Regions from separate parts of the Streptomyces sp. DT190 genome, predicted to be linked through region 2. Evidence: riboswitches for the same ligand, from Rfam matches in the RefSeq annotation. Region 2 holds a riboswitch; each other region holds the start of a gene.
The links. Region 2 has a riboswitch for cobalamin ahead of ACPXCS_RS29435 (cobalamin biosynthesis protein). Riboswitches for the same ligand answer to the same signal wherever they lie in the genome.

Region 1: another riboswitch for cobalamin. It lies ahead of ACPXCS_RS39280 (CbtB domain-containing protein); the one in region 2 lies ahead of ACPXCS_RS29435 (cobalamin biosynthesis protein).
Region 3: another riboswitch for cobalamin. It lies ahead of ACPXCS_RS02695 (energy-coupling factor ABC transporter permease); the one in region 2 lies ahead of ACPXCS_RS29435 (cobalamin biosynthesis protein).

Annotation. Positions count from the first base shown of each region.
Region 1 covers NZ_JBNCNM010000046.1:9,165-13,564, forward strand. The annotation lists gene ACPXCS_RS39265 (DUF5134 domain-containing protein) at 1-699, shown strand, start outside; gene ACPXCS_RS39270 (cupredoxin domain-containing protein) at 1,070-1,342, shown strand; gene ACPXCS_RS39275 (CbtA family protein) at 1,411-2,163, opposite strand; gene ACPXCS_RS39280 (CbtB domain-containing protein) at 2,175-2,411, opposite strand; cobalamin riboswitch at 2,443-2,587, opposite strand; gene ACPXCS_RS39285 (heavy-metal-associated domain-containing protein) at 2,742-3,035, shown strand; gene ACPXCS_RS39290 (heavy metal translocating P-type ATPase) at 3,143-4,400, shown strand, end outside.
Region 2 covers NZ_JBNCNM010000020.1:104,164-108,563, forward strand. The annotation lists gene ACPXCS_RS29430 (cobyric acid synthase) at 1-851, opposite strand, end outside; gene ACPXCS_RS29435 (cobalamin biosynthesis protein) at 854-1,789, opposite strand; cobalamin riboswitch at 1,890-2,048, opposite strand; gene ACPXCS_RS29440 (hypothetical protein) at 2,165-2,386, opposite strand; gene ACPXCS_RS29445 (anion permease) at 2,420-3,649, opposite strand; gene ACPXCS_RS29450 (class II aldolase/adducin family protein) at 3,952-4,400, shown strand, end outside.
Region 3 covers NZ_JBNCNM010000001.1:634,777-639,176, forward strand. The annotation lists gene ACPXCS_RS02680 (ATP-binding cassette domain-containing protein) at 1-266, opposite strand, end outside; gene cbiQ (cobalt ECF transporter T component CbiQ) at 263-1,012, opposite strand; gene ACPXCS_RS02690 (energy-coupling factor ABC transporter substrate-binding protein) at 1,019-1,387, opposite strand; gene ACPXCS_RS02695 (energy-coupling factor ABC transporter permease) at 1,384-2,085, opposite strand; cobalamin riboswitch at 2,116-2,300, opposite strand; gene ACPXCS_RS02700 (serine/threonine-protein kinase) at 2,378-3,817, opposite strand; gene ACPXCS_RS02705 (MDR family MFS transporter) at 3,936-4,400, opposite strand, start outside.

The DNA of each region.
Region 1 (4,400 bases), on a different contig from region 2:
GCGTTCGGCGTCCTCGGACTCGGGGGCGTGGCGATGGCGGTCAAGCACACGCGCACGTGCGGGTGGAAGCGCGGCCGCCACTGGGTGCACCTCATCGTCGGCAGCGTCGGCATGGTGATCATGACGCTGGCCATGACCAGTACGTCGTCCGGCCCGGTGCTCGCCCTGGGCAGCGGGCACTCGATGGCGCACATGCCGGGCATGGAGAATATGGCGAGTTCGCCCCACACACACGAGACGGCCGGCACGGAATCTCACGAGATGGCCGGCATGGAGTCCATGGAGGGGATGGGCTCCACGTACCATGGGATGGACATGCCAGGCATGACGAACGCCGCGGCCGACGCCGGATCCTCCGCGGGGTCGGGTTCTGTGTGGCGGTATGTGGTCGTGGCACTCGCCGTGTATTTCCTGCTGTCGATCGGTGCGTCCCTGTGGGCCAGGATGCGCGGTACGGGGAACGGCGGCCGGAGGGCGGGCTCCAAGTCGAGCCTGGGCCGCTGGCTGCTCGCCATGCCGGACACGGTGCTCGTCTACCTGGCGTCGCTGACGATCTCGGTATGGGACAGGGCCAGGTCGGAGCAGCGGTCCGGGCACGGTCGGCGCCGCAAGCTCGGAGCCGCGCCGGACGCGGCGCTCGCGGCCCATATCGGCATGGGCGGAACCATGTCCGCGATGCTGCTGATGATGGCCGTGTGACAGCCGGTCGTCACTGACCGGCACGACGACGGCGCCTCCCTGTGCCACAGCCCCACAACCGTGATCCACAGGGCCGCGAATCGCCACGGAACGGAATCGCCGACCCGGATCTGCGACTCGTGCTCGGTCTCCGGATCGGCAAGAATGGACCCAAGCGATCGACGTGCCCGGGCGGGCCCGGATTCCGCGATCACCAGCGTGGCCCAGCTGCGGGCGCCCATCCGAAGGGTCCGGCCCGATGTCGCCTCCACAGCTCCGCAGGCGTTGCGTTCCGTTGGCGCTCGGAGCAGCCGCCGTCCTGCTGCTCGCGACCGCCTGTGCCGACGGGGACAACGAACCTGCCTCGACTTCACCCAGCCCCTCGCCCACTATGTCCGCCACTACCGCGGGCGTGGATCGCATCACGATGGAGAACTTCGCGTTCACCCCGGAGGATCCCCAGGTGCGGCCGGGAGAGAAGATCACCGTGGTGAACAAGGATTCCGCCGCCCACACCGTCACGGCCACGGAAGGCGACGCCTTCGACACCGGCAGCATCGCCGACGGGAAGTCCGGGACGTTCACAGCCCCGTCCAAGGCGGGCGAGTACGCCTTCGTCTGCACCTTCCACCCGAACATGACGGGCACGCTGATCGTCCGCTGAGCCTTCCGAGCCCTCGGCCGACGGCACCGCCTGACACGGGCGTCGGCCGAGGTCATGCCGCTGAGGCGTCAGGTCACGGACACGGTGGACGCCGGGGGCAGGCTCGCCTCTGTCCGCACACGCGACGCCCGCACGCCGAGCAGTCCGAAGCCCACTGCCAGCCCGCCCCAGAGCAGGCCCATGGAGGCGGCCGACAGCACCCGGAAGTCCCACACCAGGGCGGCCGGGGCAGCCACGGCGTCGGGGTTGTCCGGCAGCGCGAACAGCGACGTCAGCGCGGCCAGCACGATGGCCGCCACGGCCAGCTGACGCAGCGGCGCGGAACGATCGTGTTCCGCCAGCCACCCGTGGATGCGCCAGGCCAGGACGACGGCGATCAAGCCGATCGCAGTGGCCGCGAGCCATGCGTTGACACGGGTGTCGAGCGTTCCCGGATCACCCACGCCCGGCGGGTTGGCCGGGTAGCGCAGGAAGGGCAGCAGCCAAACCCCGGTGAATCCGGCGCCCGCCAGTATCAGCGACCGTCGCCAGGGCGCGGCGTCCGGATCCCGGCGGTGCAGGATCGCGTACACGACGGCGAACAGGACACCGAGCGCCGCTCCAGTGAGGACCGCGGCCACCAGCAGGCCCGCGTGCTGCGTGGAGCGGGAGAAGACCTCTGCCGCGGCCGGTCCGCCGCCGGCCTCCTCACGGACGGCTTCCAGCCGCACCGCCCGGTCCAGTACGGGCTCGGCCAGCAGCCACGAGAATCCTCCACTGACCACGCCGGCGGCTCCACCCGCGAGCGCACCGCGCCCGAGCAGGGACAGAAGTGACGTCACGAGTGACCCTCTCAATGGCAGGGACCGGCAAAAAGGTGCCGACCGTCGTGGGCGAACTCGTGGACGTAGTTGGCGGATGCCGCGACCTTGCCCAGGGCCGGCGACAGCAACGCGCCCTGATCCAGGAAGACCGCGTCCAGCGCGACCAGGGCGAGGATCACCGCAGCTGCAGCGATCAGGCCGTCTCGCAGCGGATGGACGACCAGGCCCGCGACCGATCGTGCCTGTGAAGCCGCCGAAGCACGCATGGAACCTCCTCGCGGGGTGCACACGCCCCGCCGTTCAGGAGGACGACGGGTCAGTGTCTGACTCCCGGGGCAACCCCGGTCACAGTGGCGGGACCGTCCCGGATTCTCACCAGGTTCCTGCTCACCGTCGCCTCGATGTGAAGTTGTCGTCGCAGACGCGACGGCTACTAAGTAAATTAGCGAAACCGGCGCCTTTCAAACAGACCATGTGGGCAGCACCACAGACTGGGGAATACCCCGTGGGGGTATAGTGTTCTTATCCGTCGGGAGGGCTGGCACCCAGCCGCCGCCCGCCGAACGACCCCACGCACGCAACCTGAGGAAGAAGCCATGACCACCGAGACGAACACCAGCTCCGGCTCCTGCTGCGGTTCCTGCGGGTCCGACGCCACGGTCGACATTCAGGGCACCGGCGTCACCACCGTCTACAAGGTGTCCGGCATGACCTGCAGCCACTGCGAGGGCGCGATATCGAAGGAGATCTCCGCGCTGGACGGCGTCACCTCGGTCCAGGCCGTCGCCAAGACCGGTGAGGTGACCGTCATCTCCGCCGCGCCGCTCGACGAGGTGGCGGTCCGCGCCGCCGTCGACGAGGCCGGCTACGAGCTCGTCGGCCGCGCCTGAAGACTGTCGGGGCCCTGGGCCCCGACACCGCGATACCCCCGCGCCGGGACGTACCGCTCCGCTGAAACGGACGCCATACGTCCCGGCAACCCCCAGGAGATACGCACATGACCAGCACGGCTACCGAGAAGGCCCCGTCCGCCACGGCCACCGCGCCCGCCCGTGAGGTCGAACTCTCCGTCGGCGGCATGACCTGCGCCTCGTGCGCGGCCCGCATCGAGAAGAAGCTCAACCGCATGGACGGCGTCGCCGCGACCGTCAACTTCGCCACGGAGAAAGCCAAGGTCGCCTACCCGGAAGGCATCGAGGTCGCCGACCTCATCGCCACCGTGGAGAAGACCGGCTACACGGCCGAGGAGCCACCCCCGCCCGCCTCCGCCCCTGCCGACGAGCGCGAGGGCGAGGCCACTCCGGCGGCGGACAGCGAGCTGCTGTCCCTGCGGCAGCGTCTGTACGTGTCGCTGGTGCTGACCGTGCCCGTGGTCCTGATGGCGATGGTCCCGGCCCTGCAGTTCGACAACTGGCAGTGGCTGTCGCTGACGCTCGCCGCTCCGGTCGTCGTCTGGGGCGCCTTCCCCTTCCACAAAGCCGCCTTCACCAACGCGCGGCACGGTGCCGCGACCATGGACACGCTGGTGTCCATCGGCACGCTCGCCGCCCTGGGCTGGTCGCTGTGGGCACTGTTCTTCGGACATGCCGGAATGCCGGGCATGCGGCACGACTTCGAGTTCACCATCTCCCGCTCGGACGGTTCGTCCTCCATCTACCTGGAGGCCGCAGCCGGCGTCACCACGTTCATCCTCGCCGGCCGCTACCTGGAGGCGAAGTCCAAGCGCAAGGCGGGTGCGGCGCTGCGGGCGCTGATGGAGCTGGGCGCCAAGGACGTCTCGCTTCTGCGCGACGGCCATGAAGTGCGTATTCCCGTCACGCAGTTGGCAGTTGGTGACCGCTTCGTCGTGCGGCCCGGTGAGAAGATCGCAACGGACGGGACCGTGTTCGAGGGCGCCTCGGCAGTCGACGCCTCCATGCTGACCGGCGAGTCCGTGCCGGTCGACGTGACCGTCGGCGACGCTGTGAGCGGCGCCACCGTGAACGCCGGAGGCCGACTGGTCGTCGAGGCGACCCGGGTCGGCGCCGACACGCAGCTCGCCCGCATGGCCAAGCTCGTCGAGGACGCGCAGAACGGCAAGGCCGAGGTGCAGCGCCTCGCCGACCGGATCTCTGCGGTCTTCGTACCGGTCGTCATTCTCATCGCCCTCGGCACCCTGCTGACGTGGCTGTTCGTCACCGGGGACGCCGCTGCCGCGTTCACCGCCGCCGTCGCGGTGCTGATCATCGCCTGCCCGTGCGCTCTCGGGCTCGCCA
Region 2 (4,400 bases):
GGTTCGGCGGCCAGCGCGTCGACGTCCGTGAAGTTGGACATGAGGGGGACCGCGCACACGGCGACGCGCAGCACGTCCTGACCGACGGGCGGCGCGACGACGGACTCGCGCACCGCACCCCGCAGGGACACGCGCAGTCCGTCCTCCTCGTCGATCCCCAGCCCGTGCCGGAACGGCAGCACGCCGTACGTCTTCCGGCCCGTCAGCCCGTGCAGCATGTCCAGGCCCGGTTCCAGCAGGGAGACGTCCCCACGGAACTTGTTGACCAGGAACCCGGCGACGCACGCCTGGTCCTCGGGGGACAGCAGCGCCACCGTCCCGAAGAACGAGGCGAACACCCCGCCCCGGTCGATGTCGCCGACGACGAGCACCGGCAACCCGGCGTTGCGGGCGATGCCCATGTTGACGATGTCGGTCCGCCGCAGGTTGATCTCGGCGGGAGAACCGGCCCCCTCACAGATCACCGCGTCATACGTGCCCCGCAACTGCTCCAGGCAGTCCAGCACCGTCCCGAGCAGCTTCTGCTGCCGCCCGCCGTGGTAGCCGCGCGCGCTCAGCTCACCCACCGGCTTGCCCAGCAGCACGACCTGACTGCTCTGCTCGCCCCCGGGCTTGAGCAGCACGGGGTTCATCAGCGCGGTCGGCTCGACCCGGCAGGCCTGGGCCTGCATGGCCTGCGCCCGCCCGATCTCGGCGCCCTCCCGCGTCACGAAGGAGTTCAGGGACATGTTCTGCGCCTTGAAGGGCGCGACCTTGACGCCCTGGCGCACCAGCCACCGGCAGATCCCGGCCGTCACGACGCTCTTGCCCGCGTCGGAGGTGGTCCCGGCGACGAGAAGCCCACCGCTCATGCTCACTTCCCCCTCTTCAGCAACCGCGCTCCGGCGCACACGCCGAGCGCCAGCCAGGTGACGCGGCGCGAGAGCCGCACGGCCCGTTGGACGTCGCGCCGGGCGACGGCACGCCCCCCGGAGTTCAGCACGGGCCGGTGCTCCACCCGCCCGCCGTAGGAGAGCGTCCCGCCCAGGCGCACGCCGAGCGCCCCCGCGAACGCGGCCTCCACGGGCCCGGCGTTGGGACTCGGATGCCGCGCCGCGTCCGCCCGCCAGGCGCGCACGGCTCCGCGCGGGTCCGGTCCGGCCGGCACCGCGAGGACGGCGGTCAGCCGCGCCCCCGGCCACCCCGCGAGGTCGTCGAGACGCGCGGAGGCCCACCCGTAGCGCCGGTAGCGGGCGGACTTGTGCCCGACCATGGCGTCGAGGGTGTTGACGGCGCGGAACCCGAGCAGCCCCGGCACCCCGGCGACGGCCCCCCACACCAGCGCCCCCACGACCGCGTCGGAGGTGTTCTCGGCGACGGACTCGACCACGGCCCGGGCGATGCCGTCGGCGTCCAGGGCCTGCGGGTCGCGTCCGCACAGATGCGGCAACCGCGCCCGGGCCGCCTCGATGTCGCCCGCCTCCAGGGCACGCCCGACGGCCTCGGCCTCCCGGGCGAGCGAAGTGCCCCCGACGACCGCCCAGGTGGCGGCTCCGGTCAGGGCGACGGAGGCGACGGCGGAGCTTCGCACCGCACGCTCGGCGGCGGCTCCGAGGGCGACGGCTCCCGACACGCAGACGAGGGTGTGCAGCGCGCCCCACCCGCGGTGGTCCCGCCACAGCACCCGTTCCACGGCAGCCGCGGCCCGCCCGAACGCGGCGACCGGATGCCCCCGGCGGGGATCGCCGAGCAGCAGGTCACCGATCAGGCCGGCGGCGGCACCGTACGCGAAGACGCGACCGGCACCCATGGGGTCAGCCGCCCAACGGGGCAGGCAGGGGTGGGGTGCTGAACCTCGATCGGCAGCCGCGCATGGCGATACGTGTCCTCACTCAGGGTGTCCGCGCCCTGGTTCGACGTGACCGGCGGTGAGAGTTCCTGGCTCCCGGGGGATGGCTACCCCGGTGACAGTGGCGGGACCGCGCCGGACTCACACCGGCTTCCTCTCCTGCCGCCGTACTGGCCCCGGAAGTCCACCACGGCCGCGAACCGCCGTCAACTTGCCCTTGACCTGCGAGGGGAGAGTGTGGAGAACCCCACACCGGCCCCCTGGCGCACACGACGACCGGGCGGCACGGGACCGAGGTCCCGTGCCGCCCGGCGGACACGATGTGCGGTCGGGCCGTCAGGCCACGATCAGGTAGATGCCGTACCCGACGGCCGCGGCGCACGCCGCGAAGCACGCGTAGGCGCCCGTGACGGCGAGGCCCGCGGACCCGCCCTGGGCCACCGCGCGCTCGCGGCGCGACAGGCCGGTGATGCCGAGGGTGAACAGACCCACGAGGGCCACGGTGACCACGAGGCTCACCCCGAAGACGGAGCCGAGGGCCGCCCAGTCGATCTTCATCTCTGCTTCTTCCTTGTCGAGCGGTGGGCGGGGTCAGACCGTGGTGGTCGTGGAATGCGTCCGCTCGGCGGTCGCCTGGGCCGGGAACGGCGGTACGTCGCCCGCCGGCGGGGGCGTCACCGCGGCCATCGCCGTGGTCACCACGCCGGCCGGCTCCGCGTCGCCGGTGTCGTTGACGTTGGTGTGGTCGACGACCTCGCGGCGGGAGAGCTTCCAGATCGCCGCCGAGGAGGCGACGAGGAAGACGGCCACCACGGCGGTGCCCCAGCTCCCGAAGCCGGTGACGTACTCGGCGAGCGCGCCCACCAGGGCGGCCGCCGGCAGGGTCAGGCCCCAGGCGACGAACATCCGCGTCGCCGTGGACCAGCGCACGACACCGCCCTTGCGGCCGAGGCCCGCGCCCATCACGGCGCCGGAGACGGAGTGGGTTGTGGAGAGGGAGAAGCCGAGGTGCGAGGAGGCCAGGATGACCGTGGCCGCGCTGGTCTGGGCGGCGAAGCCCTGCTGCGGCTGGAGGTCGGTCAGGCCCTTGCCCATGGTGCGGATGATGCGCCAGCCGCCCAGGTAGGTGCCGAGCGCGATCGCGACGCCCGCGGAGAGGATGACCCACATGGGCGGGTCGGAGTCGGGGGCGACGGCGCCGCCGGCGACCAGGGCCAGGGTGATGACACCCATCGTCTTCTGCGCGTCGTTGGTGCCGTGTGCCAGGGAGACCAGGCCCGCCGAGGCGATCTGACCGGCCCGGTAGCCCTTCTCGGACGCCTTGCCGTCGGCCTTGCGGCCCAAGGAGTAGGTCAGGCGCGTGGCCAGCATCGCCGCGAGGCCCGCGACCAGCGGGGCGGCGATCGCCGGGATCAGCACCTTGGTCACCAGCACGTCGCCGTGCACCGCGCCGACGCCCGCCGAGGCGATCGTGGCGCCGATCAGGCCGCCCATCAGGGCGTGCGAGGAGCTGGACGGCAGGCCGACCAGCCACGTCAGCAGGTTCCACAGGATCGCGCCGACCAGGGCGGCGAAGATGACTTCGGGACGGATGCCGGCCTCGTCGACGAGGCCCTTGGAGATCGTGTTGGCGACTTCGACGGACAGGAAGGCGCCGACCAGGTTCAGGACCGCGGACATGGCGACCGCGACCTTCGGTCGCATGGCGCCCGTGGAAATGGTCGTGGCCATCGCGTTCGCGGTGTCGTGGAAACCGTTCGTGAAATCGAACGCGAGTGCGGTTACCACCACAATCGCGAGGATCAGCGAGAAGCTTTCCATTTACCCAGGCAATCGTTCGAGGTCATTGGCTGGACGAACGTAAGTAACCCGAGTGAACGGAAGATGAACTGGGAGGGGCGCATGGGTGTCCACAACGGGGGTTCGACGTTCCGCCCTGCCGTCAGGCTCCCCGCACCCCCGCGACCTAGGCTCCCGGCGCGCCCCTCTTCAGCCGATCGAGTGACCCGCCGAGGACGCTCCGTCACCGCCGCGCGGCACCGGAGCCGCCCGTCCGCACCGCAGCCGCATCGCATACGACCCGTACGCCGGTGCGCCGGACCGCCGCCTGGCAGGATCGCGGCATGGCTGAGCAGCGAGACGGCGAACGCGACACGCGGGGCGTCCGGGGCGGCGGACCGCAGGCGGGACAGGAGCGGCGCGGGAGCGCCCGCCCCGAGGAGGCACGTGCCTGGGAGGACCTCGTCGCGACCGCCCGCCGCACGGTCGCCGAGGGGCTCGTCGTCGGCACGTCCGGCAACGTCTCGGTTCGGGTCGGGGACACCGTCCTCGTCACGCCCTCCGGCGTCCCCTACGACCGCCTCACGCCCGGCGACGTGACCGGCGTCGGCCTCGACGGCCGACAGGTCCTCGGCACGCTCGTCCCCACCAGCGAGCTGCCCATGCACCTCGCCGTGTACCGCACGACCGACGCCCGTGCCGTCGTGCACACCCACGCCGTGCACGCCACGGCCGTGTCCACGCTCGTGACCGAGCTGCCGCTGATCCACTACATGGCCGCCGCGCTCGGCGG
Region 3 (4,400 bases), on a different contig from region 2:
ACCACCAGCTGCACGGTCGTGCGCAGCCGCGTCAGGCCCTTGCGGTCGTACGTCACCGGCCGCCCGTCGACCGTCAGCCGTCCCTCGTCGGGCCGCAGTCCGCCGCTGAGCAGGCGCATCAGGGTCGTCTTGCCGCTGCCGTTGCGGCCGAGCAGGGCGAGCGCGCGCCCCTCGCGGATGTCGAAGTCGAGGCCGCTGAGCACGGTCGGACCGTCCTCGTAGCCGAAGGACGCGCCGCGCAGGGCGACGAGGGCGGGCTCGCTCATGTCAGCGGCCTTTCCAGGACGAGGGCGAGGGCGGCCAGCGCCACGAGGAGGGCGCAACTGGCGGCCGTGAAGCGGGCGGAGACCCGGGCCTCGGGCACCAGGACGCGCAGGGTGCCGTCGTAGCCGCGCCCGGCGAGTCCGGCCTGGAGGCGGGCGGCCCGGTCGAAGGCCCGGACGAAGGCGGTGGCGCCCAGACCGGCCAGGGAACGCCACTCGGCGGCCCGGCCGGTGTGACCGAGGCGCGCGGCCTGGGCCTCCCGGATGCGGCGCACCGAGTCCAGCAGCAGGAAGCTCATCCGGTACGTCACGAGCGCGACGTCGACGACCGCCGGCGGGAGCCCGGCGCGCACCAGACGCGGCAGCACATCGGACAGGGGCGTGGTGAAGGCGAACAGCAGCACGCCCAGGGAGGCCGCCGAGGTGCGCAGCAGCAACTCCCCGGCCCGCACCGGCCCGTCGGCGGCCAACGAGACGGCACCGCCGGGCCCGCCCACCTGCACCAGCAGTGTGAGCGCGCCCGTCACGCAGAAGCCCAGCGGTACCCGGTAGGCCCGCCACAGCCGCCGGCCCGGTACGCCCGCCGGCCCCAGGAGCAGCGTCAGGGCCGCCACCAGCACCAGGGCCGCGCCGGGCCAGGGCGGCAGCGAGATCGCGAGCACGGTGAGACCGAGCCCGAGCACGGCCTTGTCCACGGGGTGACGGCGGCGCCAGCGACTGCTGTGCGCCGCCGCGTCGATCGGCAGCACCCGGGCTCAGTCCTGCCCGTCGGCGGACTTCCCGACCGCGTCGGAGGGCACGCTCCCGGCTTCCCGCGCCAGGGCGCGCTGCTCACCCTGGCGCCGCCCCCGGTGCAGCCCGAAGTAGTAGGCGAGGACGCCGGCGCCGAGCGCCGCCTGCAGGGAGAACAGGGCCGACTCGATCTCCCCGGACGGCGGTTCGTACAGCGGGGAGAACCACGGCTCGTAGTCCGGCTCGATCTCGGTGATCGCGGACTCCGCCTCACCGTCGGCGCCGGCGAACGGCTCCTTCTTGTGGTCGCCGAGGCCGAGGGCCAGCGGCAGCACGGCGAGGGCGGCCACGATCAGCAGCAGCACCAGGTTGATCTTCGTGTTCCTGCTCATCGCGCCACCGCCTCCGCCTCGGTCCGGGACCCCTTCGTACCCGGCAGCACGCCCAGCCGGGTCAGCTCGCCCTTGCTGGACTGCACCAGCAGCCGCATCACGAGCACCGTCAGCAGCCCCTCGCTGACCGCGAGCGGGATCTGGGTGACGGCGAAGATGGACCCGAACTTGCCGAGGGCGCCCAGGAATCCGCTGCCCGGGTCGGGGAAGGCCAGCGCCAGCTGCACGCTGGTGACGCAGTAGGTGGACAGGTCGGCGACGAACGCCCCGCAGAACACGCTCACCATGAGCGGCACGTCGTACCGGCGCAGCAGCCGGTAGACGGCGTAACCGGCCCAGGGTCCGACGATCGCCATGGAGAAGACGTTGGCGCCGAGCGTGGTGAGCCCGCCGTGTGCCAGCAGCAGCGCCTGGAAGAGCAGGGTGATGGTGCCCAGCACCGCCATGATGGGCGGCCGGAACAGGATGGCCCCCAGGCCCGTGCCCGTGGGGTGGGAGCAACTGCCGGTGACGGACGGCAGTTTGAGGGCCGACAGGACGAACGTGAAGGCGCCGGAGGCACCGAGGAGCAGGGTGCTCTCGGGGTGCTCGCGCACCTCACGGGTGAGTGACCGGACTCCGTGGACGACGAACGGCGCCGACGCGACGCCCCAGGCGGCCGCGTGCACCGGAGGCAGAAAACCCTCGGCAATGTGCATGGCTCAGCAGACCCTCTCCAGCACCTCGTGGATGGTTGACGCGCCTTGGCCGGTCTCCTGGCTGACGGGTACCACCGCCCGAACTCCGCCTTCCCGGGTCACGAGGACCCAGTGGCTGCCCGCGAGGGCCGGAGCCGGACTTCCCGATTCACAGTGGCGAGGGCCGCACCGGCATCACACCGGATTTCCCGTTCACCAAGGCGTGGTGACAATAAGGCCGGGTCGAGGGACATGACAAGCCGCACCGGGGGCGCGCGAGGGGGCGCCCGCTCGCACACCGGCGCAGACTCGCTCAGTCGTCGCCCTCGTCCTCGCCGTCCTCCCCGCCGTCCACGGGGACCCGCGGAGGCTGCGGCTTCGGCTGCTCCGCCTCCGGCGCGCCGCCCTCGCCCGCCTCGTGCGCCGGGTGGGACGGGGCGGGCGCCGGCTCGGCCGGCGCGGAGGCGGCGGGTGCCACGGGGGACGGGGTGACATCGGCCACGGTGCCGACGGTCGACGTCCCGCCGGCTCCGCCGGTCCCACCGGTGTCGCCGGTACCGCCGGTGGAGGAGCGCGGGTCGGCGGACGTCCCGGCCTCCGCCCCCTGCGAGGTCGAGGCCGGGCTGCTCGCCGACGGGGAGGCGTCGGGCTCGGTGCCCTTCGTCGCGGTGTCGTCGGGCGAGAACCACACCATGCCGAGGTACATCGCGGCGAGGAAGAGCGCCGCGGCGGCCGCCGAGACCGCGAGGCGCGACCGGTTGCCGGAGCCGGTGCGCGGCGCCGCGCGGCGGGACCGCCCGCCCGCTGCCCCGCGCGACCCGGTGGGCAACGCGTAGGTGACCGGCGCGCCGGTCCCGGCCGGGACGTGGGCCGCCGGCCGCGGGGCGGGCGCCGGGGGCGTGACCTCCGGCAGCGGCTCGGGCCGCCCCTGCCAGGCGCCGCCGGCGAACCACTCGGCGGCCTGCTGGGCCGACGGCCGGTCCTCGGGCTGCTTGGCGAGCAGACCGAGCAGGTAGTTCTCGAAGGCCGGCGGCAGACCGGCGACGCCGAGTTCGCGCGGCGGCACGGGCGCGGCGTCGAGATGCTGGTGGAGGAGGGCGACGGCGCTGTCGGCCTCGAACGGCGGGCGCCCGCTGAGCAACTGGTAGAGCACGCACCCCAGGGAGTACATGTCGGAGGCGGGGCCGGCGGGCTGCCCGAGGGCGCGCTCGGGCGCGAGGTAGAGGCCGGTGCCGACGATCTGCCCGGTGGCGGTGAGCGCCGCCCCGGGGTCGTCGAGGAAGCGGGCGATGCCGAAGTCGCCGATCTTGAGGGTGCCGTGGGTGTCCAGCAGGAGGTTGGCGGGCTTGATGTCGCGGTGGACGATGCCCTGCGCGTGCGCCGCGGCGAGCCCCGAGGCCGCCTGGGCGGCCAGATCGGCCACCCGGCCGGCGGGCAGCGCGCCCGACGCGGCCAGCACCCCGGCGAGGCTGTCGCCCTCGACCAGCTCCATCACCAGGTACAGCCGGTTGTCGTACTCGCCGAAGTCGAGCACGCCGACCAGGTTCGGGTGGTTGAGACGCCCGGCGGTCTGGGCCTCCAGGCGGAACCGGGAGGCCGCCGTGGCGTCGGTGTCCTGGGGGAGCAGCAGCTTGACGGCCACCGCTCGGGCGAGCGTCTCGTCGTACGCCCGCCAGACCTCTCCCATTCCACCGCGCCCGATCTCAACATCCAGCCGGTAGCGGCCCGCTAGCAGCACTCGTCCTCGTCTCATGCGTGTGGGAAGTACGTTGCCGCAGCCCGAACTCCCCGTGTTCGCACAGGGATTGGTGGGGGGTGCCACAGCCGACCCAGGATACTGGCGCCGGGTGATCATTGTGCTCCGCGGCCGGTCAGTCCGTCCGGGCCCTCGCCTCCTCGCCGTCCGGCCGGTCCTCACGGCGCGGCAGCACCGCCACCGCCACCGCCGGTACGGCCGCCAGGACCAGCCACGGTACGGCGGTCGGCAGCCCCAGGTCGAGCAGGGCGCCGGTGCCCGCGCTGCCGGCGAGCACGATCAGGCCGGAGACGGAGGACAGCGCCCCCGTGTACAGGCCGATCCGGCCCTCTTCGGCGAGGTCGGGCACCCAGGCCCGGGCGGCGGGCACCACGAGCATCTGCCCCACGGTGAGCAGCACCACGAAACCCGCGGCGGGCAGCAGCCCGGCGGTGCCCGTCCAGCCGGCCGGGCGCGCGGCGGCCACCACCGCGAAACCGGCCGCGATCAGCAGCAGTCCGACCCTGAGCGAGCGGCGCAGATCGAGCCGGTCGCCCGCCCAGCGGGTCACCGGCAGCTGCGCGCACACCACGAGGACCGA